2 regions of the Xanthobacter lutulentifluminis genome follow, and region 2 is predicted to be linked to the other one. Evidence: riboswitches for the same ligand, from Rfam matches in the RefSeq annotation. Region 2 holds a riboswitch; the other holds the start of a gene.

Region 1 (5,983 bases), 1.3 Mb from region 2:
GCACCGGCGTGCGCCTTGTCGGCCCGACGCCCCGCTGGGCGCGCACGGACGGCGGGGAGGCGGGGCTGCACCCCTCCAACCTGCACGACAACGCCTACGCCATCGGCGCCATCGACTTCACCGGCGACATGCCCATCATCCTCGGCCCGGACGGCCCCTCGCTGGGCGGCTTCGTCTGCCCGGCGGTGATCGCCCGCGACGAGCAGTGGAAGATGGGCCAGCTGAAGCCCGGCGACCGCGTGCGCTTCATCCCCCTGCCCCGGCCGGAAGACCCCATCGCCGGCCCGGCCATCGTCGGCGCCCCGGAGGAGACCTCCTCTCCCATCCTCGCCATCCACGAGGACGGGCCGGTGCGCGTGGTCTACCGCCGGCAGGGCGATGACAATCTGCTCGTCGAGTTCGGCGACATGCACCTCGACGTGGCGCTGCGCCTGCGCGCGCACCTCATGGCCGAGGCGGTGAGCCAAGCGAAGCTGCCCGGCCTCATCGACCTCACCCCCGGCATCCGCTCCCTGCAGATCCACTACGACGGGGCCAGCCTGCCCCGCGTGAAGCTGCTTGATGCCCTCGCGGAGATCGAGAAAGGCCTGCCGGCGGCCGAGGACGTGGTGGTGCCGAGCCGCATCGTCCATCTGCCGCTTTCCTGGAACGACCCGCAGGCGGAGCTCGCCATGCGCAAGTACCAGGAGCTGGTGCGGGCCAATGCGCCGTGGTGTCCGGACAACATCGAGTTCATCCGCCGCATCAACGGGCTGGAGGACGAGCAGGCGGTGAAGGACATCATCTTCGGCGCGAGCTATCAGGTGCTCGGCCTCGGCGATGTCTATCTCGGCGCGCCGGTGGCGACCCCCATCGATCCGCGTCACCGCCTCGTCACCACCAAGTACAACCCGGCCCGCACCTGGACGCCGGAGAATGCGGTGGGCATCGGCGGCGCCTACATGTGCATCTATGGCATGGAGGGGCCGGGCGGCTACCAGCTGTTCGGCCGCACCATCCAGATGTGGAACACATGGCGCTCCACGCCGGCCTTCCGCGACAATCCGTGGCTGCTGCGCTTCTTCGACGAGATCCGCTTCTTCCCGGTCTCCCACCAGGAGCTGATGGAGGCGCGCGACGCCTTCCCTCACGGGGCCTATCCGGTGCGGATCGAGGACAGCCGCTTCTCCTACGCCGACTACGCCGCGAACCTCGCCGCCAATGCGGGCGAGATCGCCGCCGGCAAGGCCCGCCAGCAGGCCGCCTTCGAGGCGGAGCGGGCGCGCTGGAAGGCGGAGGGGCTGGACTCGTTCGTCGCCGACGACGGCGGCGCGGTGCTGGGCGAGGGCGAGGTGCCGGACGGCTGCTTCGGCGTCTCCGCCAACGTGCCGGGCAACGTCTGGAAGGTGCTGGTGGAGGAGGAGAGCGTGGTGGAGGCCGGCGCCACCATCGCCATCATCGAGAGCATGAAGATGGAGATTTCCATCACCGCCCATGCCGCGGGACGGGTCCGCGAGATCCGCGCCGCCCCCGGCCGCACCGTGCGTTCCGGCGATGTGGTCGCCGTGCTCGAAGCCTTGTGAGGGAGGATAAAATGACGCTGGATCGACCGCTCAGCGGCGCCGCGCCGTCGCAGGTTTCCGCAGAGGCCGTGCCTATCGCCGTGGTAGGCGCGCACCTTTCGGGCATGCCCCTCAATCCCGAGCTGACCGGAGCCGGCGGCGTGCTGGTGAAGCGCTGCCGCACGGCCCCGGACTACCGCCTGTTCGTCCTGCCCGACACCACGCCCCAGAAGCCGGGCGTGGTGCGCCAGCCTGGCTTTTCCGGCCCGGGGCTGGAGGTGGAGGTGTGGGCGCTCGACCCCGCCGCCTTCGGCCGCTTCGTCGCCCGCATCCCGGCGCCGCTGGGCATCGGCAAGCTGAAGCTGGAGGACGGCTCGGAGGTCCCCGGCTTCCTGTGCGAGGCCCATGCGGTGGAGCGCGCCGAGGAGATCACCGCCCTCGGCGGCTGGCGGGCCTATGTGACGGGGCAGCGGGCCTAGCAGCGACCCGGGGACGGGAGCGCAACGTCTGCCGGACGATGCGCTCCCCCCTCACGGATCGCGTCGACCGGCCAAGGTTGCCCGCCGGACAGGCACCGCCGCCGACACGAGGGCGCGGGACGCGTCGCCCCCGGCCCGCGTCGCCGGCGGCGGGAGCGCCCCGGCGCAATCGCCCTCAAGCGCCGGCATCTGCGCCGAGCCGTCGGAACGTCGGCACCCCCAAGGCCTGCGCAACGTACCGCGCTCCGCAGCGCCGCCGCGGGCCGTGCCCGGTCCCGGTCGCGCGCGGACTGGGCATGCGGGCGCGACCCGCGCCATTTGACAACGGCCGCCGCCATCCCTTTAGTGGCGGCGTCGAAGGTCCCGTGGTCCCACACGGGCGTAAAAGGGAATGCGGTGCGGAGGTTCTCCTCCAATGCCGCGGCTGCCCCCGCAACTGTCGGCGGTGAGCCTCTGCCAGACGCCACTGGATGCTCTCGCGGCGTCCGGGAAGGCGGCAGGGGCATTGATCCGCGAGCCAGGAGACCTGCCTTCGACGAGGTCCGCGCCGGGCGGGGTGCTCCGGTTCTGCGTCCCTTTGAAGCCCGCGCAGCGCGGGCGGCCTTCGCACCCGTGGATTCGGCCGGTGGAGCGAGGCGACCTTCCCCAGACTGCCCCTTCCCCCGCGGAGGCCGAGGCCGCACCTGCGCCCACCAACGCTGCGCCCGCCGCGCCGGCCGCCACCATCTTCATCTGCACCACCTGCCGCGCGTCCAACGCCGATACCGCAGCTCTCGCGGGCGGCGCCCTGCTCGCCGAGGCCGCCACCACCGCCTGCCCGGACGGGGTGGCGGTGAAGGCGGTGCGCTGCCTTGCCAATTGCAAGCGCGCGCTCTCCGCCGCCATCGTCCGCCCCGACGGCTGGACCTACGTGTTCGGCGATCTCACCCCCGGCGCCGCAGCGGACCTCATCGCCGGTGCCCGCCTGCTCGCCGATGCGCCCGAGGGCGTGATGCCCTGGCGCGGCCGGCCCGACAGCCTGAAGCGCGGCATGGTCGCCCGCATTCCCCCGCTCACCTTCACCGAGGAAATGTGATGTCCCTCGCCCGCGTGCCTTGCACCATCGTCACCGGCTTCCTCGGCGCCGGGAAGACCACCCTCATCCGCCACCTGCTGGAAAATGCCGGCGGCAGGCGCCTCGCGGTGATCGTCAACGAGTTCGGCGACGTGGGCATCGACGGGGAGATCCTGAAGGGCTGCGGCATCGAGAGCTGCGACGAGACCTCCATCGTCGAGCTCGCCAACGGCTGCCTGTGCTGCACGGTGGCGGACGATTTCGTGCCGGCGCTGGACCAGATCCTCGCCCGCGCGCCGAAAGTGGACCACATCCTGATCGAGACCTCCGGCCTCGCTTTGCCCAAGCCGCTGGTGCAGGCGTTCCAATGGCCGGCCATCAAGGGCCGCGTGACGGTGGACGGCGTGGTGACGGTGGTCGACGGCCCGGCGCTGGCCGAGGGCCGCGTCGCCCCGGACCTCGCGGCGCTGGACGCCCAGCGCGCCGGCGACGCCGGCCTCGACCATGACGACCCGGTGGAAGAGGTGTTCGAGGACCAGATCGCCTGCGCCGATCTCGTGGTGCTGGCCAAGAGCGATCTTCTGGACGCGGCCGGCCTTGTGGCCGCGGAACAGGCGGTGGCCGGCGCGCTGCCGCGCGCGGTGAAGCTGGTGCGGGCCAGCGCCGGACGGGTGGACCCGGCGGTGCTGCTGGGCCTCGGCATCGGCACGGAGGACGCGATCGACGCCCGCCGCACCCATCACGACGACGAGGAAGACCACGATCACGACGAGTTCGAGAGCATCGTCCTGCCCTTGCCGGAGATCGCCGATCCCGCCGCGCTGGCGGCGCGCGTCTCCGCCGCCGCCGAGACGCCGGACGTGCTGCGCGTGAAGGGCTTCGCCGCCGTCGCCGGCAAGCCCCTGCGGCTGCTGGTGCAGGGTGTCGGCCCGCGGGTGTCGCACCATTTCGACCGGCCGTGGGGCACGCACGAGGAGCGGCGCGGGGCATTGGTGGTGATCGGGCTCAAGGGCTTCGACCGCGCCGCCGTGGAACGCGCCATCCTCGGCTGAGACCGGCACCCGCCATGCACATCCTCGCCACCACATCGACGAGCCTGGAGGATCTGGCCGAGCCGGTCGATCTCGCCCAGCCGCCCGGCGACATGGTGACGCTCTCCTTCACCGACAGCGACCTCAACGGCCTCGCCGGCGCCTGGCGCGTCCTCTCCCGCGCGCAGCCGACCCCACCCAGCCTGCGCCTCGCCCGGCTGAAGGATCTCGCCCACCCCATGTCGGTGGACCTGTGGCTGGAGAAGGTGGCGGCGCGGGCGAAGGTGGTGCTGGTGCGCCAGCTGGGCGGGCTCGACTGGTGGCGCTATGGCGCCGAGCAATTGGCGGCGCTGGCGCGGGCGCGGGGCATCGCTCTCGCGCTCCTGCCCGGCGAGGATCAGGACGACCCGCGCCTCGCCGCCCTCTCCACCGTGCCCGCCGGCGAGCTTTCGGACTGGCTTGGCTATTTCCGCGCCGGCGGGCCGGACAACATGACGGCGCTGCTGCGGCGCATGGCCCGCGTCGCCGGGCATGGCGCGGATGGCGAGATTCCCGCGCCGCGCCCGGTGCCGGCCGTCGCCTATTACCGGCCGGGCGCCGACCTCGCCGAGGCGGCCGCCATCCACGCCGCATGCCGCGCCGAGGCCCGGCCGAAGGCGCTCATCCTGCTCTATCGCTCCCAGTGGCTGGCGGCCGACACCGCCGCCGTGGACGCCTTGGCGATCGCGCTCGAGCAGCGGGGCATGGCCCCCGTCACCCTGCTGGTGCCCAGCCTGAAGGCGCCGGAGGGCCGTGCGGCCGTGCGTGCGGCGCTGGCCGGGTGCGATCCCGCCGTCGTCCTCACCACCACCGCCTTCGCTGCTGGGGAGGCGCAGGAGCTGTTCCCGGCCGGCGGGCCGCCGGTGCTGCAGGCGGCCATCGCCACCACCGCCCGCGCCGCCTGGGCGGCGAGCCCGCGCGGCCTCTCCGCCGCCGACCTCGCCATGCACGTGGTGCTGCCCGAGCTGGACGGCCGGGTGCTTGCCGGCGCCATTTCCTTCAAGGATCTGGCAGACGCCGACGCCGATCTCGCCTTCACGCCCGCCCTCAACCGGCCGGAACCCGACGCGGTGGCGCATGTGGCGGATCGCGCCGCCGCCCTCGCCCGTCTGGCCGCGACGCCCCGCGCCGACCGCCACCTCTGCGTGCTGCTGCCGGACTATCCCGGCGCCGAGGGCCGCAGCGGCTACGCGGTGGGGCTCGACGTGCCGCAGAGCGCCTGCCGCCTCCTGGCGACACTGCAGGAGGCGGGCTACAGCACGGGTACCCCGCCCGCCGACGCCGCCGCGCTGCTCGCCGCCATCGCCCCCTGCCCCGCTCTGCCCCTCGACGTCTACCGCGACCTGTTCGCCGGCCTGCCGGAGGCCACGCGGGCGGCGGTGAGCGCCGCATGGGGCGCGCCGGAGGACGACCGCGACGTTGCGGATGGCGCGATGGCGGACGGCGCCTTTCGCTTCCGCCTCGCGCGGTTCGGCAATATCGCCGTCGCCTTCGCCCCCGATCGCGGCGCGGCCCTCGATCGCCGCGCCGACTATCACGATGCGACCCTCCCGCCGCGCCACGCGCTCATCGCCTTCGGCCTGTGGCTGCGCATGACGTTCGGTGCCCATGCGGTGGTGCATCTGGGCGCCCACGGCACGCTGGAATGGCTGCCGGGCAAGGCCGTCGCCCTCACCCCGGCGTGCTTCCCGCAGGCGGTGATGGGGGCGCTGCCGGTGGCCTATCCCTTCATCGTCTCCAACCCCGGCGAGGCGGCGCAGGCCAAGCGCCGGCTCGCCGCCGTCACCATCGGCCACCTGCCGCCGCCGCTCGCCGCCGCAGGCCTTTCAGAGGCCGAGC
Region 2 (5,983 bases):
CAGGGGGCGAGGTCATGGGCGATGGCGGACAGGCCGGCCCAGAACGCCTCCGCCTCGATGCCGCTGCCCGGCAGAACCTCGGTCTCGATGAAATCGTGCAGCGCACGCGCGATCTTGAGCCCGGCGCGTTCCACCCGGGCCTCGGTCCCATTTGCCATGTTCACCGTATGTCACCCTTTTCCCAAGGCGGAACCGCATCCTGAGGAGATGCCGGCCGTGAGTGCGGCCCGGCGGTTCCGCCTGCACCAAATCGTTTTTATTGGCTCTTTCCGCGTCTGTCCTCCCGGCACAGCCCGAAGGGTCGCGCCGGGAGGGGTTTTCCTTACTCGTATAGATAACCGACGGGGCTTCCCGCCAGCCGGTCGTCGCGCAGCGTCGACCGGGTGATGATCTGGCCCGCCAGACCGTCGATCTCGTCGCGCTGGGTGGGGGTCCACATCTTCAGGTCCTCGATCCCCTTCAGCAGGCCGAGCCGCAGGATCTGCGTGTCCTCGCCGACTTCCGTCAGGGTCAGGGCATCCTTGCCGGCGGTCACGGTATCGCCGCAGCCGAGCTCGAGGAGCTTGCCCGCGCCGTCCGTGAAGCCGGCGGTGCCACGGATGATGCGATAGACCACCACTTCTCCCTTGGCGAGGCCCTCGGCGTCGGCGGCTGCCGTCGATTTCGGCAAAAGAGCTTTGCCGCGAGGATCGGTAGCGATGATGTGCCCGGTCACGAGGTTGCCGCTGGGCGCCTCGATGCCGAGGTCGCGCACATGGACCGGCAGGGGGGACGTCACCGGGCCGAGCGCGTCCGCCGGATAGGCGCGGAACAGGGCTTCGAGCTCCAGCGGGTCCTGGAACCAGAAGCCGGCGCCGGTGGGACGGTTGTGCAGCGGGTGCTTCCAGGCGGTGCGGGGCGTCTCGTCCTCGCGGATGCTGTCCGGCCCCACCACCGTCGGGTTCGGGAAGGTGGAGGGGTCGGTGATGAACGCCTCCAGGAACTTGCCCGAATAGCCCATGCAGAACGGGTCCGGCACCACCGTCTGCGGGGTCTTCAGGTTGTCTTCCGTGGAAAGGCCGGACCAGGTGTAGAACAGCTGGCGATGAACGATGGCGCTCTGCAGCATCACCGCGCCGGGGCCGACGTAATGCAGCTTGCCGTCATAGTCGAAGGTGAACATGCCGGAGGTGACGAGCACCAGCTGGAAGCCACCCGGCGGAAGATGCAGGTGGAAATCCGTGGGGCCGGTGTCCTCCCGGTAGATCGGCAGGTTGGTGGCGACCTCCTGCAGCAGGAAGGCGTCATTGTTGGCGTGCAGACCCTCCAGCGCGCGGTGATAGAGCGCCTGCGGCCGGTAGATGGGATCGTAGGTGATGTCCTTGTAGCGATCCACGGCGACGAAGCCGCCGCGGTTGAGGGTGAGGCGATCGCCGTCCGGTCGCGTGAGGCCAGGCCACCTGAAGTCGGCCATAGACTGGATTCCCATAGCAATATCCCGGGTAAGAAGCTGGCGTGACGCCATACGGTGCAGTAGACATATTCGGATCACTTGTAGCGACGTCAATCAAATAACGTCTCCGCACGCCGAAGAGTGTTCTTCTGGCAACGAGCCGCGATTTGAGCCGATGATCACTTGGCGACTATTTGTTCTGATGCCACATATTTTGGCGAGCCGGTGCTGAAGATGAAGGCATGTGGGCCCGCCCGTGCCTGCGAACACCGCACCCCGACGGCCGGCCCTGCGATGGCGTTGCAGCATGGCGCGGCATGGCGCGACGCAACTCGCGATCGTTCCCCTCGGGCCGCGCGGCGCACGCGAATGGCGAGGCGGGCGCGCGTTTCGCCATTGACGCAGCGCACAATATGTCCATATCGTGTCGCCGACGGTTCCCGAAAGGGATCAAAAGGGAACGCGGTGATCCGGTGCGTCCGGAAATGCCGTGGCTGCCCCCGCAACTGTAAGCGGCGAGTCCTTCGTCACATGCCACTGGGCTGCGAGGCCTGGGAAGGCGACGAGGAAGACGGCGACCCGCGAGCCAGGAGACCTGCCGTCAGCCGTGGTCACGCGCGAGCACGTCGGGCGGGGTTCTCCTGATGGTGGTTTGTCTCCGGGCCCGAGCGGCCGGGAGACGCCTCGTTCGCGGTGACGGACCACCCGTGCCGTCGAGACTTGAATGCCTTCCGTGTTTCTTTCCCTCCACCGCCGGGCCGCGCCGGCCGCGACCCTGCTCGCCCTTGCCTGCGCCTCCCCTGCCCTCGCCCAGACCGCCGATGACCAGGATGCCGGCGACCTGCCCACCGTCGTGGTCAGCGCCACCGGCATCGCCACGCCCGAGACCGAGGTGGCGAGCTCCGTCAGCATCGTCACCGCCGACGACATCGCCCGCAGCCAGCAGCGCACCCTGCCCGACGTGCTGCAGTCCCTCCCCGGCCTCAACGTGGTGCAGTCCGGGGGGCCTGGCGGCACCACCTCCGTGTTCATCCGCGGCACCAATTCCAACCATGTGAAGGTGCTGATCGACGGCATCGATGCCGGCAATCCCTCCTCGGCCAGCGGCGCGTTCGATTTCGGCCAGCTCATGGCCTCGGATCTGGAGCGGGTGGAGGTGCTGCGCGGGCCGCAGTCGGGCCTGTACGGCTCGGATGCCATCGGCGGCGTCATCGCCATCACCACCCGCAAGGGCGAGGGGCCGCCGAAGGTCACGGCCTATGTGGAGGGCGGCGCGCTCGGCACCTTCAACCAGTATGCGAGCCTGTCCGGCTCCAACGAGAAGGTGTCCTATTCCTTCAACGTCACCCACTTCTCGTCGAGCGAGGTGCCGGTGACGCCGCAGAACATCGCCCCGCCCGGCTGGCCGCTCAATCCGAACGCATACGACAACTGGACCTATTCGACCCGCCTCGACTGGCAGGCAACGGACAGCTTCGCCGTCAACTTCGTCGCCCGCTACATCGACAGCAGCTTCGCCTTCACGCCGGATCTCTATCCGCCCCCCACCTATGAGGGCGTCCCGGCGCCGGCGCGCTCCACCTCCTATTCCAGCATGTTCTTCACCCGGGGAGAGGGCGTGTGGAAGGCGTTCGACGACCGGCTCGTCACCACCTTCGGGGTGAGCGACCTGTCCACCTCCAACCCCACGACCGGGCCGAATGCGGACGTGAACGGCACCTATGAGGGCGACCGGCAGATCTATTACCTGCGCTCCAACTATGCCTTCCTGCCCGGCCAGAACCTCCTGGTGGGCGCGGAGCGGCGCAACGAGAGCATGACCTCCTCCACCGCCTATACCCAGCTCGACGCCTCCACCGGCGATACCGGCGTCTATGCGGAGTATCAGGGCAATCTCTGGAACCGGCTCTTCTTCGCCGCCAACGCGCGCTACGACAGCGATGACAGCTTCGGCGACCACACCACCTTCCGCCTCGCCCCGGCGCTGCTGTTCGACGAGACGGGCACCAAGCTGAAGGCGAGCTACGGCACCGGCTTCAAGGCGCCCACGCTCTACCAGCTCTATGCGCCCTACTACGGCAACCCCGGCCTCCTGCCGGAGGAAAGCACCGGCTGGGATGCAGGGTTCGAGCAGAAGGCGTTCGGCGACAAAGTGCTGTTCGGCGCCACCTACTTCCACAACAACATCACCAACCTCATCAGCTACGATCCGGTGACGTACCAGAACGTCAACATCTCCAGCGCGGTGACGCAGGGCGTGGAGACGTTCGTGGCGATGAAGATCACGGACCGGATCGACGCGCGGGTGGACTACACCTACACCGACGTGGTCGGCTACGTGCCGCCGGGCCAGCCGTTCGGCGCCGCCTGCGCGCCCATCGACGCCACCTCGTGCTATCCGTTGCGGCGGCCCAACAACAAGGTGAGCCTGACGCTCGGCTGGCGGCCGACCGACGAGCTCGACCTCACCGCCAGCCTCGTCTATGCCTCGTCGTGGTGGGATATCGTGCGCCTGACCCCGAACTACATCGACCAGCCGGGCTACACGGTGGTGAACGTTGCGGCCAACTACCGGATGAACGCCAGCACCACGCTGTTCGGGCGCATCGACAACCTGTTCAACGAGACGTACGAGAACCCCAACGGCTTCCTCGCACCGGGCTTCGGCGCCTATGGCGGCGTGAAGCTCACATGGTGAGGCGATGCTGAGGCGGATCGCGGCGGGGCTGGTGCTGCTGGCGCTTCAGGTGCCAGCGGCGGCGCGGGCGCAGCAGCCGGCGCCCCCCGAGAAGACTGCGCCCGCCGCGAGCCTGCCTGCCTCTGCGCTGCCCTCCCCTGCCCCACGCCGCGTCGCCTCGCTCAACCTGTGCGCCGACGAGCTGCTGCTGCGCCTCGCCGGGCCGGAGCGCGTGGTCTCGGTCACCTTCCTCGCACAGGATTCCCGTGCCTCCAACGTGGCGGATCTCGCCCGCGGTGTTCCGGTCAACCGGGGCCTCGCCGAGGAGATCGTGCCGCTGGCGCCCGACCTCGTGGTGGTCGGCGCCTTCACCACCCGCGCCACCACCGCCATGCTGCACCGCCTCGGCTTCGAGGTGATGGAGCTCGCCGCCCCCGGCACCCTCGCGGAAGCCTATGCGCAGATCCGCACGGTCGCCGCGCGCCTCGGCGTGCCGGAGCGGGGCGAGGCCATGGTGCGGCAGATGGAGACGGCATTCGCACGGCTGCCGCCGGCAGACACGGCGCGGCCGACCGCGGTGGTGTTGCGGCCCAACGGCTTCACCACGGCCGGAGGCTCGCTCGCCGACGACCTGATGGAGAAGGCGGGCCTGATCAACCTCGCCGCCTCCCTCTCCACCGACAAGATGGGCCAGCTCGCGCTGGAGGAGATCGTGCGGGCGCAGCCGGACTTTCTGGTGGTGAATGCCGAGGACGACGCCCCGCCCTCCCTCGCCGAGGCGCTGCTGCGTCATCCGGCGCTGGCGCCGTTCGCGGCTGGGGGGCGGACCATCTCCCTGCCCCTGCGGCTATGGACCTGCGCCGGCCCCGAGCTCGCCGAGGCGGCAGCGCGCCTTGCCGCTGCCCGCGCCCGCCTGCCCGGCGTTCCGGCAGCGGCCCGGCCGCCGCTGGTCCACGCCGCGGCGGAGCCCGGCGACGGTGTGGCTCGATCCAGCGTGACCGGCAACGCCCTGCCGCACGCGGGCCCCCCTGCCCGTGCGGCGGAGCGCGTGCGCTGATGGGCGCGCGGATGCTGGTTCCGGGCGGCCTCGGCCTGCTGGTGGTGGTGCTGTTCTGCGCCTCCATCGCGGTGGGCTATGCGCCGCTCGATCTGCGCGCCGCCTTCGGTGACCTTGTGGCTGGCCGGCCGAGCCTGTCGGCGCTGGTGCTGGCGGAGCTGCGCCTGCCGCGCGCCATCCTCGGCGCGGCGGTGGGATTCAGCCTCGGCATCACGGGCGCGGCGCTGCAGGGGCTGATGCGCAATCCGCTGGCGGATCCCGGCGTGGTGGGTGTCTCCGGCGCCGCGGCGCTGGGGGCGGTGCTGACGTTCTATTTCGGGGTATCAGCCACCTTCGCCTTGGCCCTGCCTCTGGGCGGGCTCGCTGGCGCGGCGGCGGCGACGGCGGTGCTGCTGGCGCTGGCGGCGCGCGGCGCTGGCACGGTGGTGCTGATCCTCGCCGGCGTCGCCCTGTCGAGCCTTGCCGGCGCGCTCACGGCGCTGGCGCTCAATCTTGCGCCCAGCCCCTATGCGGCGCTGGAGCTGGTGTTCTGGCTCATGGGCTCGCTCTCCGACCGCAGCCTCGACCATGTGGCGCTGGCGCTGCCCTTCATGGCGGCGGGCTGGCTGCTGGTGCTGCGCACCGGTCCCGCGCTCGACGCGCTGACTTTGGGCGAGGAGGCCGCCACCAGCCTCGGCTTCCCGCTGCGCCGGGTGCGCCTGCTGGTCATCGGCGGCACGGCGGCGGCGGTGGGCGCGAGCGTGGCCGTGGCGGGCGCCATCGGCTTCGTGGGCCTCGTGGTGCCGCATCTGGTGCGGCCGCTGGTGGGCCACCGCCC

The links. A riboswitch is a leader RNA that binds a small molecule or an ion and turns the genes downstream of it on or off. The one in region 2 is predicted to bind cobalamin.
Region 1: another riboswitch for cobalamin. It lies ahead of V5F49_RS05625 (DUF1636 family protein); the one in region 2 lies ahead of V5F49_RS21870 (TonB-dependent receptor plug domain-containing protein).

Annotation. Positions count from the first base shown of each region.
Region 1 covers NZ_CM195525.1:1,232,769-1,238,751, forward strand. Annotated here, with positions in the region: gene uca (urea carboxylase) at 1-1,562, shown strand, start outside; partial or broken gene V5F49_RS05620 (allophanate hydrolase-related protein) at 1,631-2,020, shown strand; cobalamin riboswitch at 2,362-2,568, shown strand; gene V5F49_RS05625 (DUF1636 family protein) at 2,646-3,095, shown strand; gene cobW (cobalamin biosynthesis protein CobW) at 3,095-4,126, shown strand; gene cobN (cobaltochelatase subunit CobN) at 4,141-5,983, shown strand, end outside.
Region 2 covers NZ_CM195525.1:4,712,917-4,718,899, reverse strand. Annotated here, with positions in the region: gene V5F49_RS21880 (malate synthase G) at 1-158, opposite strand, end outside; gene V5F49_RS21875 (hypothetical protein) at 323-1,468, opposite strand; cobalamin riboswitch at 1,850-2,049, shown strand; gene V5F49_RS21870 (TonB-dependent receptor plug domain-containing protein) at 2,157-4,130, shown strand; gene V5F49_RS21865 (ABC transporter substrate-binding protein) at 4,135-5,166, shown strand; gene V5F49_RS21860 (FecCD family ABC transporter permease) at 5,166-5,983, shown strand, end outside.